DNA from 3 places in the Blautia sp. An46 genome. Region 2 is predicted to be linked to each of the others. Evidence: predicted binding sites of a transcription regulator. Region 2 holds the regulator's gene; each other region holds the start of a gene.

Region 1 (10,669 bases), on a different contig from region 2:
TTAAAGTCTTCCGGTGTCTTGTAATCATGGGCAAGAGCTCTTCTTACATCTGCCTCTGTATACAGACTGTAGTCATAATTTCTCGCAGCCTCCCGGACTTTGTCCATCACATCGCTTTGAATCACTTCCATATCCGGCAGATATTTCATGTGATCCGTCCGCTTTCCTTTTTCCAGAAATTCTTTTACTTCTTCGTTGATGATACTTTCGTTTACGTGATTTTCCTGACTCATTGCCTCTGCCTCCTAGTCCTGAAGATATCCTGTAAGGGGTGATGAAGGGCTGGCTCCTTTTTCCATAACTCTTCCAAGTCCGGAAAGGTAAGCCTCTCTTCCTGCTTCTATAGCCTTGCGGAAGGCATCTGCCATAAGAGGCACATCTCCTGCCGTTGCAATAGCAGTATTGGCCATAACTGCCGCTGCCCCCATTTCCATAGCCTCGCAGGCCTGGGAAGGTCTTCCGATGCCGGCATCTACAATAATGGGCAGATCGATCTCATCAATGAGGATCTGGATAAATTCTTTGGTACACAGGCCTTTGTTGGAGCCGATGGGCGCTCCCAGAGGCATGATACAGGCGGCGCCTGCCTGGACCATATCTCTGGCGGCATTAAGATCCGGATACATATAGGGCATAACAGTAAATCCTTCTTTTGCCAGGATTTCTGTAGCTTTAATGGTTTCCTGGTTGTCCGGAAGAAGGTATCTGGTATCCCGCATGATCTCGATCTTTACCAGATCGCTGCCGCAGACTTCTCTGGAAAGCCTGGCGATCCGCACTGCCTCCTGGGCATCTCTGGCTCCGGAAGTATTGGGCAGAAGACTGACGCCCTGGGGGATATAATCCAGGATATTGGCGGCGCCGCCTTCATTTACCCGGCGAAGAGCCAGGGTAATGATCTGGGCTTTTGCCTGCTCTACCGCTGCCTTTATCAGATCCAGAGAATATTTCCCGGATCCCAGAATAAATCTGGAAGTAAACTCGTGGTTACCGATTTTCCAAGTGTCTTTTGTATGGTTCATTTTTCTTCCCTCATTTCTTAATTTTTTTCTAATATCAGTTCCAGGATCAGGTTTGCCTCATGAGCTGCGCACAGGGCCACTCTGGGGGCTGCAAGCCCCTGTCCTTCCTCGATCCCGGAAGTCCCGTCTCCGCAGAGATAGAAATTTCTTCCCACCTGTCTGGTGACGATATCATTGCTCCTTCCAAACCCTCCCATGCCGCTGGCACAGACCAGAGGTTTTTCAGGAAAAAACTCCCGACAGCCGTTAACCAGCATAGCTTTATTCTCCGGCCTGTCAAAAGCTTCGCAGATAATACCTGCATTCTGAAAAAGCCTGGGAATATTTTCTTCCGTAACCCTTTCACAACTGGTCTCAATATCCAGCCAGGGATTGATCTGAAGAAGCTGCTCTTTCAGTGCTTCTGTCTTATCCATACCCAGATGGGAAATAAAATAGTGCTGCCGGTTCAGATTTGTCATATCCACCTTATCAAAGTCAATAAGATGAAGATGTCCCACTCCTGCTCTGGTCAGAAACACCGACACATTAGAGCCCAGACCCCCAAGGCCTGCCACCGCAATCTTGGCATTCCACAATTTTTCCGCTTCTTCCCTTGTGCACCGGGCAAGAAGGGCTTTCTGCAGTTCTTCCCTGGATGGAATCCTTTTCTCCATAAGATCAGCCTCCTCCAACAAAACTGACGATCTCGATCCTGTCCTCTTCCAGGATCTCTTCTGTGGAATAATTCTTCTTAGGAACGATCTCTCCGTTTTTTTCCACCGCAACCCGGTCTTGCCGGTAATTTCTTGCTTCCAGCAGCTTCTCCACTGTCAGACCGGCCTCCCAGGCTGCTCTTTCTCCGTTTACAATCATCTTCCTCTCCTTTCCAGAATTTCTGCCACACAGAGAGGTTTTATTCTATGGTGCTGTCCCATTAGTCATACTTCAGGAATATTTATACATTTTATGCGAATTTGTCGAGCACAGCTTTGAGACCATAGGCTCAAAGCAGCGCAGACTAAGCAGTAAAATGTGTAAATATTCTCGAAAATGATTAATGGGACAGCTACATAGACTAAAAAAGGGTTCACGAAGTAATACACCCGTGGTGGTGCACCCCTTCATGAACCCGTTGGCTCACTCTCAACTGTGATCAGTATTCTGTTTTCGTAAGGAACCTTAGCTTGGGACTTCTTTCAGAAATCTGTCTTCTGAAGAGTCTTTTGATCGGATAGGGGAATATCCTATCTGACGCAATATCATGTCCAGCTTATCGCACAAAAAGAAAGGAGACGGACTCTGCCATCTCCTGAAATCTCTTCTTTCTTCCTACGTTGGCATTATCCAAATCAGGTTCCCGGGTCGAAGTTCACAACTTCCTCTCAGCCTGTTTACAAGCTCCCCTGTTTTTTACTTTTTCAGTATAAACTTCTCTCTCTTTTCTGTCAAGATAAATTTATCAACCAGACAGCCCTTCTCAGATCATCCCCAGAGTTCTGAAAATATACAGCCAGGCAGTGACGGTAAAAGCGCTTCCCAGTGTAGTCAGCATAACCACGCTGGAAGTCAGCGTTCCCTCATGATCCATATTTTTCGCCATCACATAGCAGCTTACTGTAGTAGCCGAACCCAGCATGATCAGAATGGCTACCAGCTTTTCCTGGCGGAATCCCATAGCTGCCGCCAAAGGAAGGAACAGGGTGCCAAATCCTGCCAGCTTCAGAAAAGAGGCAGCTACTGCCGGTCCTTTCTGCCCCAGAGCCTTTTTGAAATCAAAGGAAGCTCCCATGGCCATCAGGCCCAGAGGGGTTGCCGTCGCCCCTATACTACTGACTGTTTTCTGAGCAATCTGGGGCAAAGGCAGTCTCAGCAGAGACCAGGCCATTCCCACCAGAATACCAATAATAATGGGGTTTGTAATGATCCCTTTCAAAGTCTTCTTAACGGTACTTCCGTCCAGGGTCTTTCTTTCAGGGCTGAAGAAAGAAAGGACCACTACCGCCATTATATTATACAAAGGAACACTGCCAATGATCATCAAGGGGGCGATCCCAGCAGAACCGTAAATATTCTGGATAAAAGCAATCCCCAGGAGAGCAGCGCTGCTCCGGTAAGAAGCCTGGATAAACTCCCCCCTGGTGCTCCGGTCTTTCAGAAGAAGGGAGAGAAGACCGGCTAGGAAAATCTCCAGAAATGTGACAACAAAACAGAAAAGAACAAATTTTCCATCCCACATTTCATAAAAATCTACGGTAGCCAGATCCTGGAATAAAAGCACCGGCAAAGGCACCCGAAAGACAAATTGATTCATCTTCGAAGCAAACCCTTCGTCGATCCAGCCGATTTTCCTGAGAGCCAGTCCCAGGACCATCAGCAAAAATACAGGTATCGTAGCATTCAGACTAAAAATAAGATTCTCCATGGCCGTTCTTCCAGTCTTCCTTTCAAGTTTTTGACCGCCCTTTTTATGCCTGGGCTTCCTCTGTTTGATCTACAAATTTTTTCTTATAATTCTCCATACATTTTTCGATAACTTCCACTGCCGCAATGGGGCCGCCGAACTCATTGACTGTGGTACTTTTTCCTTCCAGATGTTTGTAGATAGTAAAGAAGTGCTTCAGCTCCTCAAAAATGTGCTTCGGCAGTTCATGGATATCTGTATAACCCATATAGGTAGGATCTCCATAAGGAATGGCAATGATCTTCTCATCTCCCATTCCCCCGTCTTCCATCTTCATAACACCTATAGGGTAGCACCTGACCAGGGTCATGGGCAGAATTGATTCAGAACAAAGTACCAGCACATCCAGAGGATCCTTGTCGTCTCCGTAAGTTCTGGGAATAAAACCGTAGTTCATGGGATAGTGGGTTGCAGTGAATAAGATTCTGTCCAGTGACAGCATGCCGGTCTCCTTATCCAGCTCGTATTTTTTGTTGCTCCCCTTTTCGATCTCGATCACCGCCATAAAATCTGTGGGGTAGATCCGCTCCTCACTGATATCATGCCAAATGTTCATAGAAATACCTCCTTTTAAAGTCTCTCCCCTTCTGAGACTTTCCTGTTTTGATATCCCTATTCTATAACCCTTTTCTCCTATTTGCAAATTCTTTTTCTGTGCAAAAGCAGACAGCAAAAAACTGCTCCCCTGTCGGTTCTTAAATCCCCGGCGGGAAGCAGTCCCTTATCTATTATCCCTTTATTCAATGGTAATGTACTTATTCTCTTCTACCTGAGGAGCCGCTTCTTTCTTCGGAATCCTCAGTTTCAGTACGCCATGTTTGAATTCACCCTGGATATCCTCCTGAGTCAGATTGTCGCCTACATAAAAGCTTCTCTCACAGGCTCCGCTGAAACGTTCTTTCCGGATGAAACGTCCGTTCTTTGTCTCCTTTGGAGAATCCTTCTGTGCGGAAATGGTCATATAGCCATTTTCCAGAGTAACCTTTATATCTTCTTTCTTGAATCCGGGAAGATCAATATCCAGTTCATAGCCGTCCTTCTTCTCCCGGATATCTGTCTTCATCAGATTTTTCGCTCTCCGTCCATAGAGCTTCCTTTCCATTTTCCTATCTTCTCTATCATTAAAAAATGGGAAATCGTCAAAATCAAAGAAATCATCAAACCAGTCATCAGCAAATGTTCTCGGCAGTAACATAGGTCATTCCTCCTTTTTCACTTTTCCTACTCTTCTGCCCAGGGCTGACTAAAATCTGTCATCCCTCAATAGCAATGTGATTATCCTGTTCAACTGCAGGTTTTTTCTCTTTTTTCGGAATGCTCAGTTTCAGGATACCGTCCTCATATTTAGCCTTGATATCCTCCTGGGTAACTTCATCGCCTACATAGAAGCTTCTGCTCATTGCTCCTGCATAACGCTCCTGGCGGATATATTTGCCGTCTTTGTCTTTCTCATCTTTATCCAATCCCTTTGCTGCGGAAATGGTAAGGTAGCCATTTTCCAGGGAAGCCTTGATCTCGTCTTTCTTAAATCCCGGCAGGTCAACATCCAGTTCATAGGAACCATCTGTTTCCCGGATATCGGTTTTCATCATTCTCTTGGCGTTCTTTCCATATAAAGGATTTTTCCTTCCCCAGAAATCATCGTTAAATGGGAAGTCCATAAAGTCATCAAACAAATTTTCTCCAAAAATACTAGGTACTAACATAAGTCATATCTCCTTTCAAAAGACATCATATTATTTATTTTAGCACTTTGGGAAAACCGAAGTGTTGTTGTCGGAACTTGGGAATCATTCTTTTTCTCTCTTCCTTTGTTCTAGTTGTAATATAACACATATTTTCAGCAAAGTCAACCCTCGAGTGCTAAAATTTTTTAAAAATTTCGTACCGATTAATTTTGTTATAGCTTAGACTTCATATTGTGTACAGATAAAGCAGGATTGTTCTATTTCTTCAAATTTTCTATAACCCCGGAGATAGCGGATATAAGCCAACCCAAACCAATAATAATTAACGCAATTTTCCACCCAATACCATTATCAAAAACAAAGATAAATGTATATAGAGCGAACAAACTAACGGGAATAGCAATTCCATATAACACCAAATGAAACTTTCTCTTTTTTTCTTTATCCATTTATTCTCCCCTCATTAACTTCAAATTCGACAACTTAGGAGTTGTCAATATAACTCTAACTCCTCTGAGCCTTCAAATGTGGGTTCGGCAATATATTCTTTTATACACCACTGTTTAATATATTGTGCAGCCCTGTGTTCTGCATATTTTGCATTTAGAACCTCTCCATTTTCATCAAGCTCAAGGTTGTTCATAAATATTGCATATACTGTTTCCAATAGACTTGGACTTTCTTTGAATTCGCTAAAAAAATCGATTCCTTCTAATAATGGATGGCAGCCACATAGACAAAACCTCCTCCTGCATTGATCACTGCAGTCTTTGCTCCCGGCTCTCCCCGGAAGAAAAACAGCCCTGTATTTTCCTTGTCAGGATCTTCCGCCTTTTCTTCATCTGTATAAATGTCATAGAAAATCTGCTCTCCTGACTCCACCTGATCTTTCAGATAATTTGCAATCTCCACCGTACGGTCTGGATTCACATTGTTATACCAGGTCAGGATCTCTCCCACATCCTGTAGTTCCAGATCCTCATCAATCGTCCGGTCCACAGGAAAAATCAGTCTCCCGTAATCTCCAAATACCGGATCATTGATCACATCCATAACCTTTGTCTCTAAGGTATAATCCTCCTCCTCACCACTGCTCCCGTTCTCTACAGTTTCAGCTTTCTCTGAAGGGTTTGCATCTGATGAATCTGTCCGGTAGCTCTCCTCTGTCTGGCCGCAGCCTGACAGAAGCAGCATAAAAGACAGAACCCCGGACAAAAGGATAACCCTAAGACTGTTTCTGTATATGTGCCATGTTTTTCCCATACCTCTTCCTCCTGATTTTTTATCCTTCTGCAAATATACTGCCAAGCCACTGATCATATCCTTCTATCCAGCCCCCTTCTGCTCCGAAACCATGGGGCATTCCTTCCAGCACATGGGATTCTACAGATACTCCTGCTTCTTCCAAAGCCTGGATACATTCTTCAAATTCCCCTACAAAAGGATCCCTGGTTCCGTATGCAAAATAGGTAGGCGGAAAATCCCATAACTGCAATATCTTCCTGATCGATTCCATATTCCTCTCCGTGGCTTCTGACAAACCGGACAGCCCGGGCAAGATCCAAGGCTCCTTCTTCCTGGGTATATGGCCTTAGTCTGTAGTCCACCACAAAGCTCTGATAGCCCCGCTGACTGAGCGCTTCCGCCACAGGAGTTCCCTCATACTGGTCGCTTCGGTATTGGAAAGCTCCCCCTGCGCAGATCAGTACAGCGCCTTTAACCTCTGTTTCCTCGGGCACAGGAAATGTTCTCACTGTAGGACGGAAGCCGGGGTCATCTGCATAACCGCCATTGTTTTCCGTATACTCTGTTTCTGAAGGCATATTGCCTTCCTCCCACAGATAGAAGATCTGTCGTGTCCCTGCATCCACCTGCCCATGAGCTGCTGTCTGGATCTCACTGTTTTCTCCGGTACTGCTTTTCAAGCATATAAGTCTTTGCCTCCGGATTGGAACGAGTGGCCTTCACAGTTCCAGGCGCTACAAGGTTAACGTCGGATTTCATGATTCCCAGATCCAGAATAGAAAATCGTATTCCATAGTTGCTCATCTTTCCTTCCTCCTGACCCTGCTGTTTTCAAATTTGTATAATTATTTACAAATCCCTTCTGACTTTGTAAATAATTATAGATTATTTACAAAGTCTTCAGAATATCCAGTTGGTTTTCCGGTATATACCCAAAGGTTTTATTCCTGGAATCAGCAAGCCAAACGGACATGTATCTGGGGTCAGCTATAGCCGGTATTGCAGGTGTGCCTCCCTCCCGGGGGATTTTTCTCCTACAGGGCAATCCCAAGGACTTTCTGTAGAGAATATAGAAAAAGCCGTCCATTACTGAACGGCTGGAAATAGAAAAGGAACGTCTATCTGGGCGTTCCATGATCTACTTGCGATATTCCATTTTTTGTAAAATGACGTTACGCGACTTTTCGTTGCTTTTTTAGAAAAAGCAGAAATAGTAATGTCAATGCTATATTTATGGTTAAAACGACTATGCTTCCTTCCATTTTAGGCATTCCACCAGATAGCAGTGTGTTTCCAGTAAAAGCTGTTGTGAACAGATGTGGATAATCGTCTGCCAGCGAAACAACGCCGAGAATAATACCTCCAGCACCATTCCATATAAAATGCATCATCACGGGAGCAATCAGTGATTGGGTATATTCTAATACCGTAGTCATTAAAATGCTCATCGTAATAACATTTAATACTGGCACAATACCTGCTTCAAAGGCACCTCCATGCATAAAGGTAAACAATGCCGTAGTAACAACCATTGCCGCAACCACATTATAGTTACGCTTTATCATTTGGTAGAGATAACCTCGCACCAATAATTCCTGCATGATTGTGTTTATAAGTGCGGAAAGCAGCCATAGCCATAACATTGGAAAAGTGTCAGTGGCTGTAATTCTCATTACCCCCAGTCCAGCTAAAATTATGATGGCAGCACCCAGCCAAAGGACACCCGTCCCAAAGCCGATGCAAACACTTCTGAATGGCTTGGAGATGATATGCATTTCTATTTTTCGTTTCTCCATTAGCCAGAAGATCAGAGTTAAACCCACAACACATAGAAACGGAATAAGTTCAGCCCAAAATCTCCAAACTGCACCATTTGAGGAATCGGGAATAGGTAACAATCCGGCTAAAACAGCCCATCCAACAAAGAAAAAAATTGCTTTTGTTCCTGTAATAAATAACTTCTTCATATTACAACACCTCTATTATGATACGAATATTGAAAAAAATCTTCTTCAATATTTCTATTTATTTTTCGCCCTGCCTTTCTCCCTGTTCCGGAGTTTCTGTTCCCCATTATATTAAAATTCTTGAAAAGCGGTCAATCGTAAAGACTAACCGCTTGTATGTAATGCATATCAAATGGATAAAGCAGAACAGCCAGCCGGGAACAACAAAATAATTTATTTAAAAACAAAAATATCTTCTATGGGAGCTTTCACAGCTCTTGAAATATCAATGGCCAGTTTCAGGGAAGGATTATACTGGGCTTTTTCCAATCTCATAATGGTTTCCCGCCGGACCCCTACGATCTCGGCCAGCTGTTCCTGGGTAAGTCCCTGTGCCGTGCGATATACTTTTAAATTACAAACAAAATCTGCACCCATGATCTACTCTCCTTTTTCATAACGGTACAGGAAATAATTGCTGAAGAAAAGGACCAGGGCATAGATAAAGGAAACAGAAATCAGCATGAAGATGGCACACCATTCTACATTTCGGGAAAACATCCCAAGTCCCATAAGCCATATGACTATGAACAATAAACGGAATCCTGTCTTATATGCTTTTAATTGTGCTTTTCGCCTGTTTTCCTGAAAAAGCTCATCTTCTAAAGTGTGAGAGAGTTTTCCTTCAAAAAACAGTCCGAAAAAGCCGAAAAACAGAAAGAAGACAAAGGGAAATATTTCTCCATACTTATCATAGGTCCAGAAGCCCCCAAAACCTAAAAATCCGAAGATCCCGCAAAATCCCCACAGAGGTGAGATTGTCCGAGAGTATTTTTTATCCGGATATTTCTTTGAAAGGGCATTCCTGACACAAAGTACCAGGATATAGACAGCGTATACAGCTATTAAAACTCCCGCTGCCAGCATGGGAATATCCTTTGGAGAGAACACATAAGTTGACATATCCATCTCTTTCACCCAGCGTCCCTCATTATAAAGCAGGGAGTAGATCACTGCTGCGATGAGTAACACTGCACACCCCAGTCCCATAAAGATAATTCTCTTAATCTGTTTCTTTGACATAGTATTTCCTCCTTTTAAATGAGACATTTTTGTATCTTTATGAGATAAATATATCACCATATCCTTAGAGTGTCAGCAAAAATGCTACAAATATATCACTTTTTATTCAAGAGCTGTATATGCCGCATCACGTCTCCAACGCAAGATTGTACGGATAGAAATTTTTCCATAATACTGGAACTTCTGACCAAAATCATGTATGCTTAAAGACAGAAACAACAGAAAGGAAGGTATATCATCTTATGGAAATCCGTGTTTTAAAATACTTTTTAATGGTTGCCAGGGAAGAAAATATTACAAAAGCTGCCAACCTGCTTCATATTACCCAGCCTACTCTTTCCCGGCAGCTTATACAGCTGGAAGAGGAACTGGGAACCACTCTTTTCCACAGGAGCAAGTATCGGATAGTCCTTACGGAAGATGGTATGCTGCTGAAGCGGCGGGCTCAGGAGATCATAGAACTTGCAGATAAGGCAAAAAAAGAATTATCCCATGAAGCAGAAGCCCTTTCCGGGGAAATCTTTTTCGGCTGTGCCGAAACCCGGAACATGACCTTTCTCTCCCGGAAAATGGCAGCTTTCCGGGAAAAATATCCCCTTGTCCATTATAATATCTACAGTGCAACGGCTGATGACCTGAAGGACCGGATAGAAAAAGGACTTCTTGATATCTGTCTGTTCACGGAGCCTGTGGATATTGGGAAATATGAGTTTCTCCGTCTGGAAAAGAAAGAGGTGTGGGGCGTACTGGTACGGAAGGACTCTCCCCTTGCTTCTAAAGAAACTGTGACGCCGGAGGATCTGGCAAAATTTCCGCTTCTGATGTCACGGAGAGAAATGGTACAAAACGAACTGGCCAACTGGTTCGGGGACTTTTACGATCAGATTGATGTGGCAGCCAACTATAACCTGATCTTAAATGCAGCAGACATGGTGAAAAATAACGTTGGAGTTGCTCTATGCTTTTATATTGAAAACATTTCCAACGACCTGCGTTTTATTCCTTTTTCCCCTGCATTGGAGACCGGCGCCGTTCTGGCCTGGAAGAAAAATTTTGTCTTCTCCGCTGCTGCAACAAAATTTATTCATTACATAAAAGACTCCGTTTTCTAACGGTTTCGTGTATAATTCACTTATATTTTGTATCCAGGTCCTTTTATCTTTGGTATTTTTCACAAAGAATTTTAAAAACCCCAAAAAATTATTCATAGTATTCCGATTCTCTGCTGGTCAGATATTTTTT
Region 2 (10,669 bases):
GATGAGATTGACCGTATCACAGAGATTGATGTGCTGACAGGGGAGATAAAAAGATCTTTAAATCATATTGGAATTTTCCCGGCTTCCCATTACGTTGTGCCTATGGAAAAGATCCTGAAGGCAGCAGATGCTATTGAGGAAGAACTGAAGGAAAGAGTAGAGTATTTCAAAAGTGAGGACAAGCTGCTGGAAGCCCAGAGGATTGCAGAGCGGACAAACTTCGATATAGAAATGCTGAAGGAAACAGGCTTCTGTTCTGGAGTGGAGAATTATTCCAGGCATCTGGCAGGGCTAGAGCCGGGGCAGCCGCCATATACGCTGATCGATTATTTTGGTGACGACTTCCTTATTATTATAGATGAGTCTCATAAAACCGTTCCTCAGATCCGGGGTATGTTTGCAGGAGACCAGTCCAGAAAGCAGACTCTGGTGGATTATGGATTCCGACTGCCTTCAGCAAAAGATAACCGGCCTTTAAACTTTGAGGAATTTGAAAGCAAGATTGACCAGATTCTTTTTGTATCTGCCACTCCGGGAGAATATGAGGAAGAGCATGAGCTTCTTCGGGCAGAGCAGATCATTCGTCCTACAGGACTTCTGGACCCTATGGTTGAGGTGCGGCCAGTAGAGGGGCAGATTGATGACCTGGTAGGAGAGGTAAATAAAGAAGTAGAGAAAGGAAACAAAATCCTGATCACTACTTTGACTAAGCGAATGGCTGAGGATCTTACAGACTATATGAAAGATCTGGGAATCCGGGTGAAATATCTCCACTCGGATATTGATACCCTGGAGAGAACCCAGATTATTCGGGATATGCGCCTGAATGTATTTGACGTGCTGGTAGGAATCAATCTGCTGAGGGAAGGTCTGGATATTCCGGAAATTACTTTGGTGGCAATCCTGGACGCAGATAAAGAGGGATTTTTAAGATCTGAAACTTCTCTGATACAGACTATCGGACGTGCGGCCAGAAATGCCGAAGGCCGGGTTATCATGTATGCAGATGTGATGACAGACTCTATGCGGATTGCTATTGATGAGACTATGCGCCGCAGGAGTCTGCAGCAAAGGTATAATGAAGAACATGGCATTACGCCTACCACAATTAAGAAAGCAGTCCGGGATCTGATCAGTATTTCGAAGGCCGTAGCTGAGACGGAAGATAAGATGATGAAAGATCCAGAGTCCATGAGCAGGAAGGAGCTGGAGAAGCTGGTTAAGGATGTAGAAAAGCAGATGAGAGCTGCTGCTGCAGACCTGAATTTCGAGATGGCAGCGGAACTCAGGGACAAGATGATAGAGCTAAAGAAAAATTTAGAAGAAATCACTTGACAAATATTTTCAGTGGTGCTATCTTAAGAACATAGATGTTAGCACTCCACCACAACGAGTGCTAACAACTACAAAAGAAAGGAGCGAAAGATGGAATGGAAAACGAATTAGATGAAAGAAAACGAAAAATTCTGAAAGCCATTATCCAGACCTATTTGGAAACCGGTGAGCCGGTAGGTTCCAGAACAATTTCCAAGTATACGGACTTGAATCTTAGCTCCGCAACCATCCGCAATGAAATGTCTGACTTAGAGGAGCTGGGATATATTATCCAGCCTTATACATCGGCAGGGCGGATTCCTTCGGATTTGGGCTATCGTCTCTATGTAGATGAGCTTATGAAAGAGAAGGACAAAGAAGTAGCAGAGATTAAAGATCTGATGATAGAAAAGACAGACAAAATGGAAAAGGTGTTAAAGCAGGTAGTAAAAATCCTGGCTTCCAATACCAACTATGCAACTATGATCACGGGTCCAACTTATCATCGGAACAAATTAAAATTCATCCAGCTGTCCAGAGTAACAGAAACACAGCTTTTGGCAGTGGTGGTGGTAGAAGGAAATCTTGTGAAGAACCACATTATTGAACTTCGGGAACCAATGGATGAAGAAACAGTGCTGAAATTAAATCTTCTTCTGAATACACAGCTCAATGGACTTTCCATTGAAGAGATCAATCTGGCAATGATTTCCCGTATGAAGGAACAGGCGGGAATCCACAGCGAGGTGATCAGCAGCGTGATCGATGCAGTAGCTCAGGCTATTGCGGTAGATGATGAAGAGATGGAGATTTATACCAGCGGTGCAACAAACATTTTCAAGTATCCGGAGCTTGCAGATTCTTCCAAGGCCAGCGAATTGATTTCCGCCTTTGAAGAGAAAGAAGCTTTGGCAGAGTTCGTAAAGGATACGATGGATAACGAAAAGGATAGTGAGAACACCGGTATTCAGGTTTATATCGGAAATGAGAGTCCGGTGAAGACCATGAAGGACTGCAGCGTAGTGACAGCCACCTATGATCTGGGCGGCGGCATGCAGGGAACTATCGGAATCATAGGTCCCAAGCGGATGGATTATGAAAATGTAATGGATAATTTGAAAACCTTAAAAAATCAATTGGACAATATATTTAAGAAAACGTAGAAAGGTGGTAAGAATTCGTGGCAGAAGAAAAGAAAGAATTCAATTCCATGGAAGATGAAAACGTTTCTCCGGACCAAACAGAGGATATCCTGAAAGAGGATGACGAAAAAGCAACAGAGAAAATGGAAGAAGCGGAAAATCAGGATCAGGCTGAAGAGACGGAAAGCCCGGAAGATACAGAGGCTTCTTCTGAAGACAGCAAGAAGGAACCGGAAAAAAAGGGATTCTTCGGAAAAAAGAAAAAAGACAAAAAAGATGAAAAAATAGAAGAGCTTACCGATATGGTTAAGCGGCAGATGGCGGAATTTGACAACTTCAGAAAACGTACAGAGAAGGAAAAAGCTTCCATGTATGAAATCGGAGCCAGAGAAGTGATTGAAAAGATCCTTCCTGTTGTGGATAACTTTGAAAGAGGTCTGGCTGCGGTTCCGGAAGAAGAAAAGGAAAGTCCTTTTGTAGACGGAATGAACAAGATTTACCGCCAGCTCCTTTCCTCATTTGAAGGGATGGGGGTTAAGGCCATTGAATCTGTAGGCCAGGAATTCAATCCGGATTATCATAATGCTGTGATGCATGTGGAAGATGAAGAAGCCGGAGAGAATGTAGTGGTGGAAGAGTTCCAGAAAGGTTATACCTACAAGGACACAGTGATCCGTCACAGCATGGTGAAGGTTGCCAATTAAGACAGGAGCCGGAACCATAACCAATTTTATATCCAGGAGAGATCCTGAAGGATTTTATCTTATAAACAGCCAATAATAACTAACAATAGAAATGATTCAAGGAGGAGTTATCATGAGCAAGATCATAGGTATTGACTTAGGTACTACAAACAGCTGTGTAGCCGTTATGGAAGGCGGACAGCCAACAGTTATTCCAAATGCAGAAGGCGCAAGAACAACACCTTCCGTTGTAGCTTTTACAAAATCAGGAGAGAGACTTGTAGGTGAGCCTGCAAAACGTCAGGCTGTTACTAACGCTGACAAGACTATTTCCTCTATCAAGAGACATATGGGTACAGACTACAGAGTTGCCATTGATGAGAAAAAATACTCTCCTCAGGAAATTTCCGCAATGATCCTTCAGAAAATGAAGGCAGATGCTGAGAACTATCTGGGCGAGAAAGTTACAGAGGCTGTTATCACAGTTCCGGCTTATTTCAACGATGCACAGCGTCAGGCTACCAAGGATGCAGGTAAGATTGCAGGCCTGGAGGTAAAACGTATCATCAACGAGCCTACTGCAGCAGCTCTGGCTTATGGACTGGACAATGAGAAAGAGCAGAAGATCATGGTATACGACTTAGGCGGCGGTACCTTTGATGTTTCCATCATTGAAATTGGCGACGGCGTTATCGAAGTTCTGTCTACAGCAGGTAATAACCATCTGGGCGGCGATGATTTCGACCAGAAGGTTGCTGACTATATGATTTCTGAATTCAAGAAGAAAGAAGGGGTTGACCTTTCTACAGATAAGATGGCTATGCAGCGTATCAAAGAAGCAGCAGAAAAAGCAAAGAAAGAGCTGTCTTCCGCTACAACAACTAACATCAACCTGCCATTTATCAGCATGAATGCCAACGGACCTCTTCACTTTGATATGGATCTGACAAGAGCAAAATTCGATGAGCTGACACACGACTTGGTAGAGAAGACTGCAGAACCTGTAAAACGTGCTCTTTCTGATGCTGGACTAAGTGCTTCTGAACTGGGCCAGGTACTGTTAGTTGGCGGTTCTACCCGTGTTCCCGCTGTACAGGATAAAGTAAAACAGCTGACAGGAAAAGAGCCAAGCAAGACTCTGAACCCAGATGAATGTGTTGCTCTGGGTGCTGCTGTACAGGGTGGAAAGCTGGCAGGAGACGCAGGTGCAGGAGATATCCTTCTGCTGGATGTTACTCCGCTGTCACTGTCAATCGAGACCATGGGAGGTATCGCTACAAGACTGATCGAGAGAAATACAACAATTCCTACCAAGAAGAGCCAGATCTTCTCCACAGCAGCAGACAATCAGACTGCTGTAGATATCAACGTAGTACAGGGTGAGAGACAGTTTGCAAGAGATAACAAATCCCTTGGACAGTTCCGTCTGGATGGAATTCCGCCAGCAAGAAGAGGCGTTCCTCAGATCGAAGTTACCTTTGATATCGATGCAAACGGTATTGTTAATGTTTCTGCAAAGGATCTGGGAACAGGAAAAGAACAGCACATTACCATTACTGCAGGTTCTAACATGTCTGATGATGAGATCGATAAGGCTGTAAGAGAGGCTGCTGAATACGAAGCTCAGGATAAGAAACGTAAAGAAGCTGTAGATACAAAGAATGATGCAGACGCTATGGTATTCCAGACAGAGAAAGCCATGGAAGAAGCTGGGGATAAGATTGATGCAAACGACAAGACTGCCGTAGAAGCAGATCTGAATGCACTGAAAGAAACTCTGGCAAAATGTTCCAATACAGATGAGATCACAGATGCTCAGGTAGAAGAACTGAAAGCTGGAAAAGAGAAACTGATGCAGAGCGCTCAGAAACTTTTCGCAAAAATGTATGAGCAGGCGCAGAGTGCACAGCAGGCAGGACCAAATCCAGGAGCAGGAACAGGTTCTCAGGACAGCGGAAATGAAGCATACGGCGATGATGTGGTAGACGGAGACTACAGAGAAGTTTAATCCGGGACATAAAAAGCAATAGAAAAGCATGGGGTGTTTTCGGGCATCCCATGCTTGTGTGTAGAAAGGGAAAAGACCAATGGCAGATAAAAGAGATTACTATGAAGTCCTGGGCGTGGACCGGGGAGCAGACGAGTCTGCAATAAAAAGTGCCTACCGGAAGCTTGCCAAGAAGTATCATCCGGATGTGAATCCGGGAGATAAAGAGGCAGAGAAAAAATTTAAAGAGGCTACAGAGGCATACAGTGTATTAAGCGACCCCCAGAAAAGACGACAGTATGACCAGTTCGGCCATGCGGCCTTTGAACAGGGAGGCGGCGGAGCCGGAGGATTTGACGGATTTGGCGGCTTCGGAGGTTTCAGCGGCGGAGATATGGGCGACATTTTCGGCGATATTTTCGGGGATCTTTTCGGCGGCGGAAGACGGAGACCTAATAATGGCCCTATGAAAGGTGCCAATGTACATGCTTCTGTAAGGATTACTTTTGAGGAAGCCGTATTCGGCTGTGAAAAAGAGCTGGACCTTACTTTGAAGGATACCTGTGAAACCTGTCATGGTACAGGGGCAAAGCCGGGAACTTCACCAGAGACCTGTTCTAAATGTCACGGAACCGGCCAGGTGGTATATACACAGCAGTCCATGTTTGGAACCATTCAGAATGTTCAGACCTGTCCGGACTGTCATGGAACCGGAAAAGTGATAAAAGATAAGTGTCCGGACTGCCGTGGAACCGGATTTATTTCCAACCGCAAGAAGATCAAGGTGACTATACCGGCAGGTATCGACAACGGACAGAGCATCCGTATCCGGGAGAAAGGCGAGCCGGGAACCAACGGCGGACCAAGAGGGGATCTGATGGTGGAAGTAGTGGTTGCCCGCCATCCGATTTTCCAGAGACAGGATATGAACATATTCTCTACAGCGCCCATTACCTTTGCTCAGGCAGCTCTGGGAGGAGAAGTGCGGATCAGCACTGTAGACGGCGATGTAATGTATGACATAAAACCGGGGACTCAGACCGATACAAAAGTGCGGCTGAAAGGAAAAGGAGTGCCTTCTCTGAGAAATAAAAATGTAAGAGGAGATCACTATGTGACCCTGGTAGTACAAGTGCCTACCAAATTGAACGAGGAAGCTAAGGAAGCTCTGCGTAAATTTGATGCGGCTTGCGGTAACAGGCCGTCAGGCGGTGAAAAAAAGAAAAAATTCGGTGAGAAGCTGAAAGATATGTTTGAAAATTAATCTCCAATGACAGGAAGAACACGCTGCATAGATTTCTTTTTGAGATAGATGCAGCGTTCTTTTTTTTGAAGAGAAGCCCTGTTGCAATTTGAAATTTTTTCTTCTATAATAACATGAGGCCAGAGGCGAACTCTGTGGGCTCATTTGAGCATAAATACAAAGAAAGATAAATCAGAAAAAGGAAGAACGGGGAAAATGAGCGGTTTAGTAGTGCTGAAGCAGATGATCATGATTTTTATTCTGATCCTTACAGGCTTTATACTTTATAAAAAGAAAATGATATCTGACAGTGCTTCTAAAGATCTGTCGGCTTTAGTAGTCAATGTCTGCTCGCCAGGACTGGTAATCGTAAGTATGTTCAATGACCTTTCTCAGATTCCCAGAGAAAATGTGATTTTTGTAGGAATTCTTGCAGTTATTTTTTACCTCTTTCTTATTTTCTTCGGATATTTTCTTGTATGGGTGCTGAAAGTGCCGAACCATCTGAAAAATGCCTATGTGCTGATGACTGTTTTCGGAAATACAGGATTTATAGGAATACCTGTTGCCCTGGCAATTATCGGCCCGGAATCTATGGTATATGTGATCGTTTTCAATTTCCTTTTTAATTTTACTATTTTTACTTTTGGAATCATGCTGCTGAAAAACGGCGCAGAGGAAAAAAAACGGTCCTGGAAGGACTATCTAAGTCCGGGGCTTATTGCCTGTATGGCGGCATTTTTCATATACTGGTTTCAACTGGAATTACCGGAAGAAATTGAGACTCTTGCAGGATATTACGGCAATGCATGTACGCTTTTGTCTATGATCGTGATAGGAATCTCTCTGGCGGGAATGAAGCTCAAAGAAATGATAAAGAACAAAAGACTGCTTATATTTACAGCAATCCGGTTCATCGCATTTCCCATGATACTGGCTCTTATCCTGAAGCCGGTACTGACAGATTTTCTCATACGGGCTACGGTTGTGCTTATGGCGGCTCTTCCTGTAGGAAATTTTCCTGCAATGCTCTGCGAACAATATGGAAAGGACTCCAAACCTATTGCAGAGGGAATTGTGGTAACAACAGTTTTGTCGGTTTTTACGATTACACTGACTTTTATGCTGGTATAAAGTTAACATACAGTGGATATTTAAAAGAAAGGAATTCAATATGAAGTGGAAAAAATTCAGAATTAAAACGAAAACAGAAGCTGAAGATATTATTATCAGCAGCCTTTATGACATCGGCCTGGAGGGAGCTCAGATAGAGGATAATGTGCCTCTTACTGCACTGGAAAAGGAGCAGATGTTTGTAGATATCCTTCCCCAGATAGGTGAGGATGACGGCACGGCATATCTTAGCTTTTTTGTAGAAGAGACAGAAGAGGGAGAGCTTCTGGTAAACGGCGAGAAGACTACAGAAGAACAGGTGCTGGATATGGTGAATCAGGAGCTGGAAAGTCTGAAAGAGTTTTTGGATATAGGAGAGGGAACCATTGTTGTAGATGAGACAGAAGATATTGACTGGATCAATAACTGGAAGCAGTATTTCAAGCAGTTCTATGTGGATGATATCCTGATCATTCCTTCCTGGGAAGAGGTTAAGGAAGAGGATAAGGATCGGATGATCATTCATATTGATCCGGGAACTGCTTTTGGAACAGGTATGCACGAGACCACCCAGCTCTGCATCCGGCAGCTGAAGAAATATGTGACAAAAGACACGGTTCTTCTGGATGTAGGGACCGGCAGCGGAATTCTTTCCATTGTGGCTTTAAAGCTAGGCGCGTCTCATGCAGTAGGGACAGATCTGGATCCCTGTGCAGTGCCGGCAGTAGAAGAAAATAAAGAGGCCAATCAGATCCCAGATGGGGATTTTGAGATGATGATCGGCAATATTATCGATGACAGAGAAATACAGGATGCAGCAGGCTATGAGAAATATGATATCGTGACAGCCAATATCCTGGCAGACGTGCTGGTTCCTCTGACTCCGGTTATCGTACAGCACATGAAAAAAGGCGGAATCTATATTACTTCCGGTATTCTGGATGTAAAGGAATCTGTAGTGGTGGAAGCTGTGAAAAAAGCCGGACTGGAAGTGCTGGAGGTTACCCATCAGGGAGAGTGGGTATCTGTGACAGCCAGAAAGAATTAAGGTGGAAATATGTACCGTTTTTTTGCAGATCCTGCTCAGATAGGAGAAAAGCAGATTTCTATTACAGGCAGTGATGTAAATCATATAAAAAATGTCCTCCGTATGCGTCAGGGAGAAGAAATCCTGATCAGCGACGGAGGCAGCAAAGAATATACCTGTTATATCCAGGAGCTTCACGAAGAAGAGATCCTGGCTCACATTATGTATGTTCAGGAGGCAGGCTACGAACTGCCCTCTAAATTGTATCTCTTTCAGGGACTGCCTAAAGGAGATAAGATGGAGCTGATCATTCAGAAGGCCGTGGAACTTGGAGTCCACCAGGTGATCCCTGTGGCTTCCAAGCGTGCAGTGGTGAAACTGGATAAGAAAAAAGAAGAGAAAAAACTGGCCAGATGGCAGGCTATAGCAGAAAGTGCAGCCAAACAGTCTAAAAGAATGTATATTCCTGAGATTAAAGGGGTTATGAACTTTCAGGAGGCTGTCCAGTATGGGGCCCAGCTGGATGTGGTTCTGCTGCCTTATGAGCTGGCAAAAGATATGAAACACACAAGAGAAATCCTGGGACAGATTGCCAGGGGCCAGTCTGTGGGCATTTTTATCGGTCCGGAAGGCGGCTTTGAAGAAGAGGAAGTAAAACTGGCGGTTTCCGGGGCTGATGCCCAGGTGATCACTTTGGGAAAAAGGATACTGAGAACAGAGACTGCAGGTCTTGCGGTATTGTCTGTTCTGATGTTTGCATTGGAGGAATAGAAATGGAGGCATATCTGGATAATTCTGCTACTACCAGATGCTATGAGGCAGTGAAGGATATTGTGGTAAAGACTATGATGGAAGACTACGGAAATCCTTCGGCCATGCATTTAAAAGGCGTTCAGGCAGAGGATTATGTGAAAGAGGCGGCCAGGAAGATTGCAAAGACTCTGAAAGTACAGGAGAAAGATATATACTTTACTTCCGGAGGAACGGAGTCAGATAACTGGGCGCTGATCGGCACAGCCATGGCCAATCAGAGAAAGGGAAAGCATATTGTCACAACGGTTTTTGAACACGCAGCAGTATCTGCTCCTGTGGAGTGGCTGGAAGAACAGGGATTTGAGATTACCAGGATACCTGTGGATGAACAGGGAAATCTGTCTCTGGATGAGCTGTCTGCAGCCATAAGAGAGGATACGATCCTGGTGTCTGCCATGTATGTAAATAATGAACTGGGAGCCCTTCTGCCTGTGGAAGAAGTGGGCAGCCTTATCAAAGAGAAAAATCCGGAGACTCTTTTTCATGTAGATGCTATCCAGGCTTATGGCAAGTACAGGATTTATCCGAAGAAAATGAAGATTGACCTGCTTTCTGTAAGCAGCCATAAGATACACGGCCCCAAAGGCGTGGGATTTCTGTATATAGGCGATAAGGTGAAAATCCATCCCCTGATTTTGGGAGGAGGACAGCAGAAAGGCATGCGTTCAGGTACTGACAATGTACCGGGAATCGCCGGAATGGGAGAAGCCGCTAAAATCATATATGAACATCTGGATGAAAATACAGCTTATATGAGAGAGCTGAAAGAATATTTTGCCGGAGAGCTTGAAAAGCTGGAAAACGTGGTAATCAACGGCCCGGAACCTTCCAAAGGAGCTCCCCATATTTTAAATGTCAGCTTCCCGGGAGTGAGAAGCGAAGTGCTCCTTCATGCTCTTGAAGACAAAGGAATTTATGTCTCCGCAGGCAGTGCCTGCTCCAGCCACAAAAGGACAGGAAGCGCCTCTCTTGGGGCCATAGGTCTGAGTCCGGAGAGAAAAGAGTCCGCTGTTCGTTTCAGTTTCAGTGAATTTACTTCCAGGGAGGAACTGGACTATACCCTGGAGTCACTGAGAAGTCTTCTTCCCATGCTGCGGAGATATGCAAGAAAATAAAAGGAGAAAATTTGTATGTATAAGGCTTTTTTGATCAAATACGCAGAAATCGCTATTAAAGGAAAAAACCGTTATATCTTTGAGGATGCTCTGGTAGACCAGATCAGATATCAGCTGAGAAATGTAGAAGGCATTTTCAAGGTAGTAAAAGAAATGGGGCGTATCTTTGTATATCCCCAGGGCGATTTTGACTACGAGGAAGCTGTAGAGGCCATGAAACGGGTTTTCGGCA
Region 3 (10,669 bases), on a different contig from region 2:
ATCTAACGCTCTGTATACTTCTTACATTACGATCAGACGTATTGCAGAGTAAAAAAGTACAGAAAAACTCATAGAAGAATATAAAACGGAGAACCACAGATAAAACCTGATAAAAGGATGTTATCTGTGGTTTTCTGGTTGGAGAAATATTTTGGTAACATATTATAAAAATAGCATTTTTTATTACCTGAAAATTTCATTTTGTAACAGAAATTTAAAAAACACGACTTCAGGACTTGAAATACAGAAGAATATATGGTAGTATATACAGGAAGTGAAAAAAGTATTGCGGAATTATTACAAAAATATAACAAACAGATTTTTTATACATAATGGAGAGGTATTGAGTAATGAAAAAAAGATTATTATGTCTGGCTCTTGTTTTTACTATGGCAGCCACACAGGCGGTACCTGTAGCAGCTTCCAGCAGAAAGCAGGAAATTCAGGCACAGAAATCCGAAACTCAGAGTAAACTTTCAGCGGCTGAGAGTCAGGTAAGCAGCCTTGAAAGCAAAAAGAACGAATTAATGGGACAGATCAATTCCACACAGCAGGAACTGGTTACAATTATGACACAGATTGATATGCTGAAGGAAGAGATTACAGATAAAGAGGCTGACATCAAGGAGACTCAGGAAGACTTAAAAGAAGCTGAGGCAGACCGTGATGAACAGTACGAAAGCATGAAGAAGAGAATTCAGTATCTGTACGAGAACGGCGGAACAGATTCCTGGGCACAGATTCTTCTTGAATCTGAGAGTATTACCGATATGCTCTCCAAGATTGAGAATAACGGTAAGATGTATGATTATGACAGAGAAGCTCTGGAAAAGATGAAAGCCGTTGTTCAGCAGGTACAGGATCTTGAGAACCAGCTGATGACAGAGAAGGCAGAACTGGAAGACAGCAAGAAAGAGCAGGAAGACAAGCAGGATACTCTGGAAACAAAAATGGCAAACCTGAAAGCTTCTGCCAGCGATTACGAGAGCCAGATTGCTACAGTAAAGGCACAGGCTCAGGAATATAAGAACCTGATCGAACAGCAGAATGCAGAACTGCAGCAGATCCAGAAGGAAGAGGAAGCCGCAGCCAAGGCAGCAGAGGAAGCAAGAAAGCAGGCAGCAGCTCAGGCCGCACAGACCAGCAGTTCAAACAATAATTCCAGCAGCTCAGGAAATGCAAGCAGCGGATCTACTACAGGAGCAACTGGAAATACAGGAAATTCTTCTGTAAGCAGCAGCGGAGGAAGCACAGCTTCATCAGGAAGCTCTTCAGAGAGTTCATCAGAGAGCACAGATACAAGTTCTGACAGCAATGTTTCCTATGACAGTGCCACAGGAGCAGCAGTTGTTGCTTATGCAAGCCAGTTTATTGGAAATCCATATGTATATGGAGGAAACAGCCTGACAAACGGTATTGACTGTTCTGGATTTACACAGCAGGTATTTGCACACTTTGGTTATAGCCTGCCTCGTACCAGCGATGCACAGGCATACTCTGGTGTAGGTGTAAGCTGGGAGGATCATCAGGCCGGTGATATCATCGTATATTCCGGACATGTGGCAATCCTGACAGGAGACGGCGGAATTGTACATGCTTCCAATAGTGCTCCATATCCACAGGGCGGAATCAAATATACATCTAACGCTCTGTACAGATCCTATATAGCTATCAGAAGAATTGTTCAGTAGAAGATATATGAATATATAAAGAATCCTGGATTACCAGGATTCTTTTTTTATAGGGAATCCTACCGGACAGAATGCGAAATGTCCAGTACTCCTCAGGCTTGGGGAAAAGAGCTGAAGGGGAGTTCCCTGTTTTGCCTCACAATGGAAAGGCTTGGGAATTCTTGAAATCCTCTGAAATTGGTACTATAATTATTTAAATTGATAATTTTATAACAGAGGGAAAGATATATGAAGAAACAAGTTTTTTACAGAACCTTTTTCTATATACTGGGTTTGCTGATCCTGGCTATGGGACTGACTTTGAATATATATTCGGCTCCATATTGCCGGAATTTTCCTCGAACGCCGAAAATAGCGGACAAATCATCATCCGGTTTCTGGTGCTGCTCCTGGCCATTATCCTTACAGGTATTGGAGCTGCCCTGTCACTGGATATGAGGCTGGTTCCAAATCCCGGAGACGGTATTGTTCAGGCTATTGCAGATATAATACATAAGAATGTAGGATATACTAAAAATTGTTTTGATCTCTTTAATATTACAATTACGATTGTTCTGGGACTCAGCCTCCGGGGACAACTGATAGGCGTGGGAATTGGTACGGTTTTGGCAGTTATCGGCGTAGGCAGGATCATTGCACTGTTCAATCATTTGGCTCAGGAAAAGATGGAAAGACTTTCAGGAATAGAGTATTGAGAGGGCCTTTAAGAAGCTTTGAGGCTATAATGGAGACTTGTACTTGAGCATGAAAGAAAAATGTGATATGTTGATGTCAGAGAGAGTATTTGCTTCAGGAGGTCCTATGAATTTAGAAGAAACTTTATACAGAATCCATCATGAAAAACTGTATTATTGTGACAATGAAGAGCTGATGAAAGAACAGGGAAAGTATCTGGATATGGTATTTGAATACAACCATCTTCCACCCAGCAAAGGAGAAGAAAAGAAAGCTCTTCTGAAAAAAATGTTCGGCAAAATTGGAGAAAGCAGCTATATTGAAACGCCTTTCTACGCCAACTGGGGAGGAAAGAATGTATATATGGGCGACCATGTATACGCCAATTTTAATCTGGTGCTGGTAGATGATGCAGTTATTGAAATCGGCGATCATGTGATGATTGGACCTAATGTGGTTCTCTGTACAGGCACCCATCCCGTATCCCCCAGACTTCGGGCAAAAGAGGCACAGTACAATAAGAGGGTTAAAGTGGGAAGCGGCGTCTGGATCGGGGCAAACACCATGGTCATGCCGGGAGTGACTATAGGAGAGAACAGCATTATCGGAGCCGGAAGCGTGGTGACAAAAGACATTCCCGCCAATGTGATTGCTTTTGGAAATCCCTGTAAAGTCTACCGGGAGATTACGGAAGAAGATGAAAAATATTATGATAAGGATAAGCTGATTGATATAGAGTAAGCAGAAAGGAGAAATGAGGTATGGGTATCTTTACAGTATTGTAATAGCAAGGTGTATCCTTTGTTATTACGCCTTGCTGATCATTTAAGAAGATGAAATGATTAGGAGGGTTATGAATGCCATATTTTTATTATCAGTCAAAAAAGATTTTTTATAAGGAAACTGGAGGGGGAACCCCCCTTATCATGCTCCATGGAGATACTGCTTCCTCTCTTATGTTTGAGTTTATATTACCGCTGTATCAGGAAAACTATCGAGTTATCCTGCTGGATTTTTTGGGAAACGGGCAATCAGACAGAGTTGACAGGTTTCCGGAAAATCTCTGGACTGCTGAGGCTGAACAGGTAATCGCACTTATTGAATACTTAAAGATTGAGAAAGTAAATCTTTTGGGGACAAGCGGCGGAGCATGGGTTGCCGTAAATACGGCATTGAAGCGCCCCGACCTTATAGATAAGGTCATTGCCGATAGTTTTGATGGAAGAACTTTAAATGAAGATTTTACAGTGAATTTATTAAAAGAACGGGAAACTGCGAAACAAGATATCTATGCAAGGCAGTTTTATGAATGGTGTCAGGGCGAAGATTGGGAAAGGGTTGTAGACCTTAATACACAGGCACTGATAGAATGTGCAGTAAACAGAAGCCCTTTATTCTGTAAACCTTTAGAAACTTTACATATGCCTGTTCTCTTTATGGGAAGCTTAGAGGACGATATGTGCCGTAAAAATCTACCGGAAGAATACGCAGAAATGAGCCGGCAGGTACAGCAGGGGCGAGTACATATTTTTAAGACTGGAGGACACCCGTCAGTTATAACCAATGCAGAACTTTCAGCCAAAGTAATTACGGAATTCATTGGCATTTAAAGGAATTTCAGCAACTTCCTGGAAAAAAGGAGAGCCGGTTTAAACGGAGTACAGCCGTTTAGACCGGCTTTTGGCATATAAAAAGGATGGCGAAATTTTAGTTCGAAATTTTCAAAAAATTTTAGCACTCAAGTCTTGACACTGCTAACAACAGGTGTTATATTAACACTAGAACAAGAAAACCAGGCCTGCACAGCAGGCTATTTCATAAGACAATGGAGGGGATTTGTATGAATATCAGTAAATTCACGCAGAAATCGCTTCAGGCTGTTCAGGATTTGGAGAAGACAGCATATGAGTTTGGCAATCAGGAGGTTGAACAGGAGCATCTGCTCTATAATCTTCTGCATCAGGAGGACAGTCTGACATTAAAGCTTATTGAGAAAATGGAGATTCAGAAGGAACATTTTCTTACAAGAGTAGAACAGGCTCTGAATGCCAGGACAAAGGTTTCAGGAGGACAGCCCTATATCGGCCAGTATTTGAATAAAGCCCTGGTAAGTGCAGAGGATGAGGCAAAAGCTATGGGAGACGAATATGTCTCTGTAGAACATCTGGTTCTGGCTCTGTTGGATAATCCCAGTCCTTCTATGAAGAAACTGTGGCAGGAATACGGGATTACCAAGGAACGGTTTTTACAGGCTTTAAGTACAGTAAGAGGCAATCAGAGAGTGACTACAGATAACCCGGAGGTCACTTATGACACTTTGAATAAATACGGACAGGATCTGGTGGAAAAAGCCAGAGAGCAGAAGCTGGACCCGGTAATCGGACGGGACAGTGAGATCCGGAATGTGATCCGGATCCTTTCCAGAAAGACCAAGAACAACCCGGTGCTCATCGGTGAACCAGGAGTAGGTAAAACTGCAGCCGTTGAGGGTCTGGCTCAGAGGATTGTCCAGGGAGACGTGCCTGAGGGACTGAAAGATAAAAAAATCTTTGCTCTGGATATGGGGGCTCTGGTGGCAGGAGCCAAGTACAGAGGTGAGTTTGAGGAAAGGCTGAAAGCCGTTCTGGAAGAGGTTAAGAAAAGCGAAGGCCAGATTATCCTGTTTATTGATGAGCTCCACCTGATCGTAGGAGCCGGAAAGACTGACGGAGCCATGGATGCGGGAAATATGCTGAAGCCTATGCTGGCAAGAGGAGAGCTTCACTGTATCGGTGCGACTACTCTTGATGAATACCGGAAATATATTGAAAAAGATGCTGCTCTGGAGAGAAGGTTCCAGCCGGTTATGGTTGACGAACCTACAGTGGAGGATACTATTTCCATTCTCCGTGGTCTGAAAGAACGTTATGAGGTCTTCCATGGGGTAAAGATCACAGACAGCGCCCTGGTAGCTGCGGCTACTCTTTCTGACCGGTATATTTCCGACAGGTTCCTGCCGGATAAGGCTATTGACCTGGTAGATGAAGCCTGCGCCCTGATCAAGACAGAACTGGATTCCATGCCTGCAGAGCTGGATGAACTGCGTCGGAAGATCATGCAGATGGAGATCGAAGAGGCGGCTCTTAAGAAAGAAAATGACCGTCTCAGCCAGGACCGGCTAGTAGAGCTCCAGAAGGAAATGGCGGAACTGAAGGACCAGTTTAACAGTCAGAAAGCTCAGTGGGATAATGAGAAAACTACAGTAGAGCATCTTCAGAAACTGCGGGAGCAGATTGAAGATATGAATAACCAGATCCAGAAAGCCCAGAGAGACTATGACCTGAACGAGGCAGCAAGGCTTCAGTACGGAGAACTGCCCAAGCTGCAGAAACAGTTGGAAATAGAGGAAGAAAAAGCAAAGAACCAGGATCTGTCTCTGGTTCACGAAAGCGTGACGGAAGATGAGATTGCCAGGATCATTTCCCGGTGGACGGGAATTCCTGTGGCAAAACTTACTGAGGGAGAGCGTACCAAGATCCTTCATCTGGAAGATGAGCTTCACAAACGTGTAATCGGACAGGACGAGGGCGTTTCTAAGGTGACAGACGCCATTATCCGTTCTAAGGCAGGCATTAAGGATCCTACCAAGCCTATCGGTTCCTTCCTGTTCCTTGGCCCTACTGGCGTTGGTAAGACAGAGCTGGCTAAGACTTTGGCGGCTACTCTTTTTGATGATGAGCAGAATATGGTCCGCATCGACATGAGTGAATATATGGAGAAATATTCTGTGTCCAGACTGATCGGAGCGCCTCCGGGATATGTAGGATACGAAGAGGGAGGACAGCTTACAGAAGCAGTGAGAAGAAAACCTTACTCCGTAGTCCTTTTTGATGAGATCGAGAAGGCCCATCCTGACGTGTTTAATGTGCTTTTACAGGTGCTGGATGATGGACGTATCACAGATTCTCAGGGCAGGACTGTGGACTTTAAGAATACCATCCTTATTATGACCTCTAATATTGGCTCTACCTATCTGCTGGAGGGCATTGAGGAAAATGGTGAGATCAGACAGGAGGCCCGGGATATGGTGGAGAAGGACCTGCGGGCCCATTTCCGTCCGGAATTTTTGAACCGCCTAGATGAGATCATCATGTTTAAGCCTCTTACCAAAGAGAATATCGGCGGTATCGTAGACCTGCTCATGGCAGATCTTAATAAGAGACTGAGAGACCAGGAATTATCTATAGAATTGACAAATGCCGCAAAAGATTATATTATTGAAGGCGGATACGACCCTGTCTACGGCGCCCGCCCTCTGAAACGGTATGTACAGAAGTATGTGGAAACTCTTACTGCAAGACTGATCCTTTCCGGAGACGTAAGAGCAGATGACAGGATCATCATAGATCTGGAGAACGGCCAGCTTACGGCTCACAGGGAATCTGTTCAGGATACTCCTGAGAATTGATGCTTCAGGAGGCTGTTGGCTTTTGGAAGACTGAAACGGCTCCAGTGAATATCCGGGATTAAAGGAGGAAGACCATGATACCCAAGGATCCGGTAATGCTTTTAAGCTATGTAAATACCCAGCTTCGTGATTTCTATGCATCCTTTTCTTCTATGTGTGAGGACAAAGGACTGAATCCAGAAGAGATTAAGACAAAGCTGGCGGGGATTGACTACGAGTATGACAGAGCCAGAAATCAGTTTGTATAAGAGATACAGAAGAATACGGAAAAAATAAGGGCAGGCCTGAAACTGGTGCCGGAGCTTTCCGGAACAGGTTTTAGGCCTGTTTTGTGCGTCTGAGCTCATAGCTGAACAGTTTTTAAAAACACAGGATAATGTATTTTGGGTATTGCGCTATACTATATTTTGTATTAGAATAGGCCTTGGACCAATATATGAAGTATAACCAGGTCATTTCAGATAGATACAGCAAGGAGAAAAAAGATATGAAGATTATTAAGAGAAATGGTTCGGAAGAAGCATTTGACGTAAAGAAAATCGAAGCGGCAGTCAGGAAGGCAGACAGTTCATCAGAGACCAGAAGCCTGACAGACGCCCAGATTGAGGACATTGCAGAATTTGTGGAGTTCAAATGTAATAAGCTGAACCGGGCAGTGGCTGTGGAAGAAATCCAAGATATGGTTGAAAATCAGATTATGGCTACAGGGGCATTTGAGCTGGCCAGACAGTATGTGAGATACCGTTATAAACGTTCTCTGGTACGTAAGGCGAATACCACAGACAACCGGATCCTTTCACTGATCGAATGTAATAATGAGGAGGTCCGGCAGGAAAATTCCAATAAAAATCCTACAGTCAACAGTGTACAGAGGGATTATATGGCAGGAGAAGTCAGCAAGGACCTGACACAGCGAATGCTGCTGCCGGAAGATATTGTAGAGGCAGACCATCAGGGGATCATTCATTTCCACGATTCCGATTATTACGCCCAGCATATGCACAACTGCGACCTGGTCAATCTGGAAGACATGCTCCAGAACGGTACGGTGATCAGCGGCACTATGATCGAGAAGCCCCACAGCTTTTCAACAGCCTGCAACATTGCCACACAGATCATTGCTCAGGTAGCCAGCAACCAGTATGGAGGACAGAGTATTTCTCTCACACATCTGGCGCCTTTTGTCCAGGTATCCAGGGATAAGATTCGGACAGAAGTTCTTCAGGAAATGAAACTCATCGGCGTGGACTACTCAGATGATATTTTAAATCAGATCGTTGAGGGACGGCTGAAAAAGGAGATTACAAAGGGCGTTCAGACCATCGAATACCAGGTGATCACACTGATGACAACAAACGGCCAGGCCCCCTTCCTTACAGTATTCATGTATCTTAACGAAGCAAAGACAGAGGCCGAGAAAAAGGACCTGGCAATGATCATAGAGGAAACTCTGAAACAGAGATACAAAGGTGTAAAGAATGAGGCGGGAGTCTGGGTGACCCCGGCATTTCCGAAACTGATCTATGTTCTGGAAGAAGATAATCTCCAGGAAGGAGATCCTTACTACTATCTTACAGAGCTTGCTGCAAAATGTACGGCAAAACGTCTGGTGCCGGATTATATTTCCGAGAAGAAGATGAAAGAGCTTAAGGAAGGAAACTGCTTCCCGGTAATGGGCTGCAGAAGCGCCCTGAGTCCCTGGAAAGATGAGGAGGGCAACTATAAGTTCTATGGACGATTTAATCAGGGAGTTGTCACCATTAACCTTGTGGACGTGGCTCTGTCTTCCGGCGGCGATGAAGATAAATTCTGGAAGATTTTTGACGAGAGACTGGACCTCTGCTACCGGGCTTTGATGTGCAGGCATAACCGTCTGAAAGGAACCTTATCAGATGCAGCGCCTATCCTTTGGCAGTATGGCGCCCTGGCCCGGCTGAAAAAAGGGGAGACCATTGATAAGCTGTTATACGGAGGTTACTCTACTATTTCTCTGGGGTATGCAGGGCTGTATGAATGTGTGAAATACATGACAGGAAAATCTCATACAGACCCGGAGGCAACACCTTTTGCCCTTCAGGTCATGAAGCATATGAATGAAGTCTGCGAGAAATGGAAAGAAGAGACCAATATTGGATTCAGCATTTACGGTTCTCCTATTGAGAGTACTACTTATAAATTTGCAAAATGTCTTCAGAAGAGATTCGGCATTGTTCCCGGAGTGACAGATAAGAACTATATTACCAACAGCTACCATGTACATGTCAGCGAGGAAATCGATGCCTTTTCAAAACTGAAATTTGAGGCTCAGTTCCAGGCTCTTTCCACAGGAGGCGCCATCAGCTATGTGGAGGTGCCGAATATGCAGGATAATATTCCGGCAGTGCTCCAGGTGATCCGTTTTATCTACGACAATATCATGTACGCAGAGTTAAATACAAAAAGCGATTACTGTCAGGAATGCGGTTATGACGGAGAAATCCAGATCGTGACCAATGAAGACGGAAAGCTGGAGTGGGAATGCCCCAACTGCGGCAATCGGAATCAGGATACCCTGAATGTGGCAAGACGTACCTGCGGTTATATTGGAACACAGTTCTGGAACCAGGGAAGGACCCAGGAAATCAGAGAAAGGGTGCTGCATTTATAATATGAATTACGGGGAAATAAAGAAATGTGACATTGCAAACGGAGAGGGAGTTCGGGTCTCCCTCTTCGTTTCCGGCTGCAGACATCACTGTCCGGGCTGCTTTAACCAGGCTACATGGGATTTTAGTTATGGAAAAGAATTTACAGAGGAAACAGAGAAACAGCTTCTGGAACTCCTCAGGCCGGATTATATTGATGGCCTTTCCCTCCTTGGAGGAGAGCCTTTTGAGCCGGAAAATCAAGAGGTCCTTACAGAACTTCTCAGAAAGGTGAAGAAACTTTATCCGGAGAAAACTGTCTGGTGTTACAGCGGATATCTTTTTGACAAAGAACTGCTGAATCCCAGCCGGGCAAGGTGCGGCTATACAGATGAAATGCTGTCCAGGATAGATGTGCTGGTAGACGGGCGGTTTGTAGAGACGCTGAAAGATATACGCCTTGTATTCAGAGGATCTTCAAACCAGAGGATCATCGATGTGAAGCAAAGTCTGGAAACAGGGGAAATCCGGCTGTGGACGCCGAAGATCAGGCGGGGAATTTCGCCGGAAACCGAAAAATAGGACACAGCGGCGCAAAAAGCCGCAGAAGCAGAGGTGGGCAGGAATGAAGAAAATTGCTGTGGTGGAGGACGACAGGGTATTGAGGAAAGCTCTGAAAAGCCTTCTGGAAGAAAATGGATATGGGACCTGCTGTTTAGAGGATTTTTCCAATGTTGAGGAAGAAATTTTAAGGGCCGGCCCGGATATGGTGCTGCTGGATATTCTCCTTCCAGGAACCAATGGACAGGAGATTTTGAGAAATCTGCGGCAGAAATCCCAGATTCCGGTGATCATGGTTACCAGCAGAGAGGGAGATATGGACCAGATCCTGGCCATGAGCTACGGAGCAGATGATTATATTACAAAGCCCTATAATCCTACCCTTCTTCTGCTGAAACTGGAGGCAGTATTCCGGAGGATCCAGCCTGAAACGCCTCAGGAGGAAGTGACCTGGGGAGGGATTACACTGAACCTCCTGCGCGGCACCATGACCCATGAAGGGGAAGAACGGGTGCTGTCCAAAAACGAATTTTCTATTTTTTATTACCTGGTAAAAAACCAGGGACGGATCGTGTCCAGAGACGAACTTATGGATTATCTCTGGGACTGCAACGATTTTGTAGACGATAATACCCTGACAGTAAATATCAACCGGCTCAGAAAAAAACTGG

The links. Region 2 encodes HrcA, which represses chaperone genes, less so after heat shock. Its sites were predicted from a motif close to TGTTAGCACTCNNNNNNNNNGAGTGCTAACA; they were not measured.
Region 1: a site for HrcA is predicted at 5,304-5,334, ahead of B5G00_RS13895 (Hsp20/alpha crystallin family protein). Genes of this name have one in related genera too.
Region 3: a site for HrcA is predicted at 4,096-4,126, ahead of clpB (ATP-dependent chaperone ClpB). Genes of this name have one in related genera too.

What each region holds. Positions count from the first base shown of each region.
Region 1 is NZ_NFIF01000018.1:18,187-28,855, reverse strand. It holds gene thiH (2-iminoacetate synthase ThiH) at 1-233, opposite strand, end outside; gene B5G00_RS13925 (thiazole synthase) at 246-1,022, opposite strand; gene thiF (sulfur carrier protein ThiS adenylyltransferase ThiF) at 1,040-1,678, opposite strand; gene thiS (sulfur carrier protein ThiS) at 1,683-1,877, opposite strand; TPP riboswitch at 2,314-2,419, opposite strand; gene B5G00_RS13910 (AEC family transporter) at 2,482-3,426, opposite strand; gene B5G00_RS13905 (inorganic diphosphatase) at 3,470-4,021, opposite strand; gene B5G00_RS13900 (Hsp20/alpha crystallin family protein) at 4,202-4,660, opposite strand; gene B5G00_RS13895 (Hsp20/alpha crystallin family protein) at 4,719-5,171, opposite strand; gene B5G00_RS13890 (hypothetical protein) at 5,411-5,602, opposite strand; gene B5G00_RS13885 (DUF7677 family protein) at 5,647-5,820, opposite strand; gene B5G00_RS13880 (hypothetical protein) at 5,865-6,416, opposite strand; gene B5G00_RS19980 (alpha/beta hydrolase) at 6,436-6,669, opposite strand; gene B5G00_RS13870 (alpha/beta hydrolase) at 6,578-6,976, opposite strand; gene B5G00_RS18910 (hypothetical protein) at 7,050-7,202, opposite strand; gene B5G00_RS13860 (CPBP family intramembrane glutamic endopeptidase) at 7,571-8,365, opposite strand; gene B5G00_RS13850 (helix-turn-helix transcriptional regulator) at 8,579-8,782, opposite strand; gene B5G00_RS13845 (DUF3796 domain-containing protein) at 8,786-9,427, opposite strand; gene B5G00_RS13840 (LysR family transcriptional regulator) at 9,670-10,539, shown strand.
Region 2 is NZ_NFIF01000005.1:73,312-83,980, forward strand. It holds gene uvrB (excinuclease ABC subunit UvrB) at 1-1,335, shown strand, start outside; gene hrcA (heat-inducible transcriptional repressor HrcA) at 1,431-2,477, shown strand; gene grpE (nucleotide exchange factor GrpE) at 2,525-3,160, shown strand; gene dnaK (molecular chaperone DnaK) at 3,273-5,147, shown strand; gene dnaJ (molecular chaperone DnaJ) at 5,227-6,390, shown strand; gene B5G00_RS05760 (AEC family transporter) at 6,586-7,503, shown strand; gene prmA (50S ribosomal protein L11 methyltransferase) at 7,544-8,530, shown strand; gene B5G00_RS05770 (16S rRNA (uracil(1498)-N(3))-methyltransferase) at 8,540-9,280, shown strand; gene B5G00_RS05775 (cysteine desulfurase family protein) at 9,283-10,437, shown strand; gene thiI (tRNA uracil 4-sulfurtransferase ThiI) at 10,453-10,669, shown strand, end outside.
Region 3 is NZ_NFIF01000023.1:11,567-22,235, forward strand. It holds gene B5G00_RS15810 (C40 family peptidase) at 1-52, shown strand, start outside; gene B5G00_RS15815 (C40 family peptidase) at 351-1,691, shown strand; gene B5G00_RS15820 (DUF6198 family protein) at 2,015-2,386, shown strand; gene B5G00_RS15825 (sugar O-acetyltransferase) at 2,493-3,107, shown strand; gene B5G00_RS15830 (alpha/beta fold hydrolase) at 3,224-3,976, shown strand; gene clpB (ATP-dependent chaperone ClpB) at 4,207-6,813, shown strand; gene B5G00_RS15840 (DUF4250 domain-containing protein) at 6,888-7,061, shown strand; gene nrdD (anaerobic ribonucleoside-triphosphate reductase) at 7,301-9,460, shown strand; gene nrdG (anaerobic ribonucleoside-triphosphate reductase activating protein) at 9,462-10,019, shown strand; gene B5G00_RS15855 (response regulator transcription factor) at 10,063-10,669, shown strand, end outside.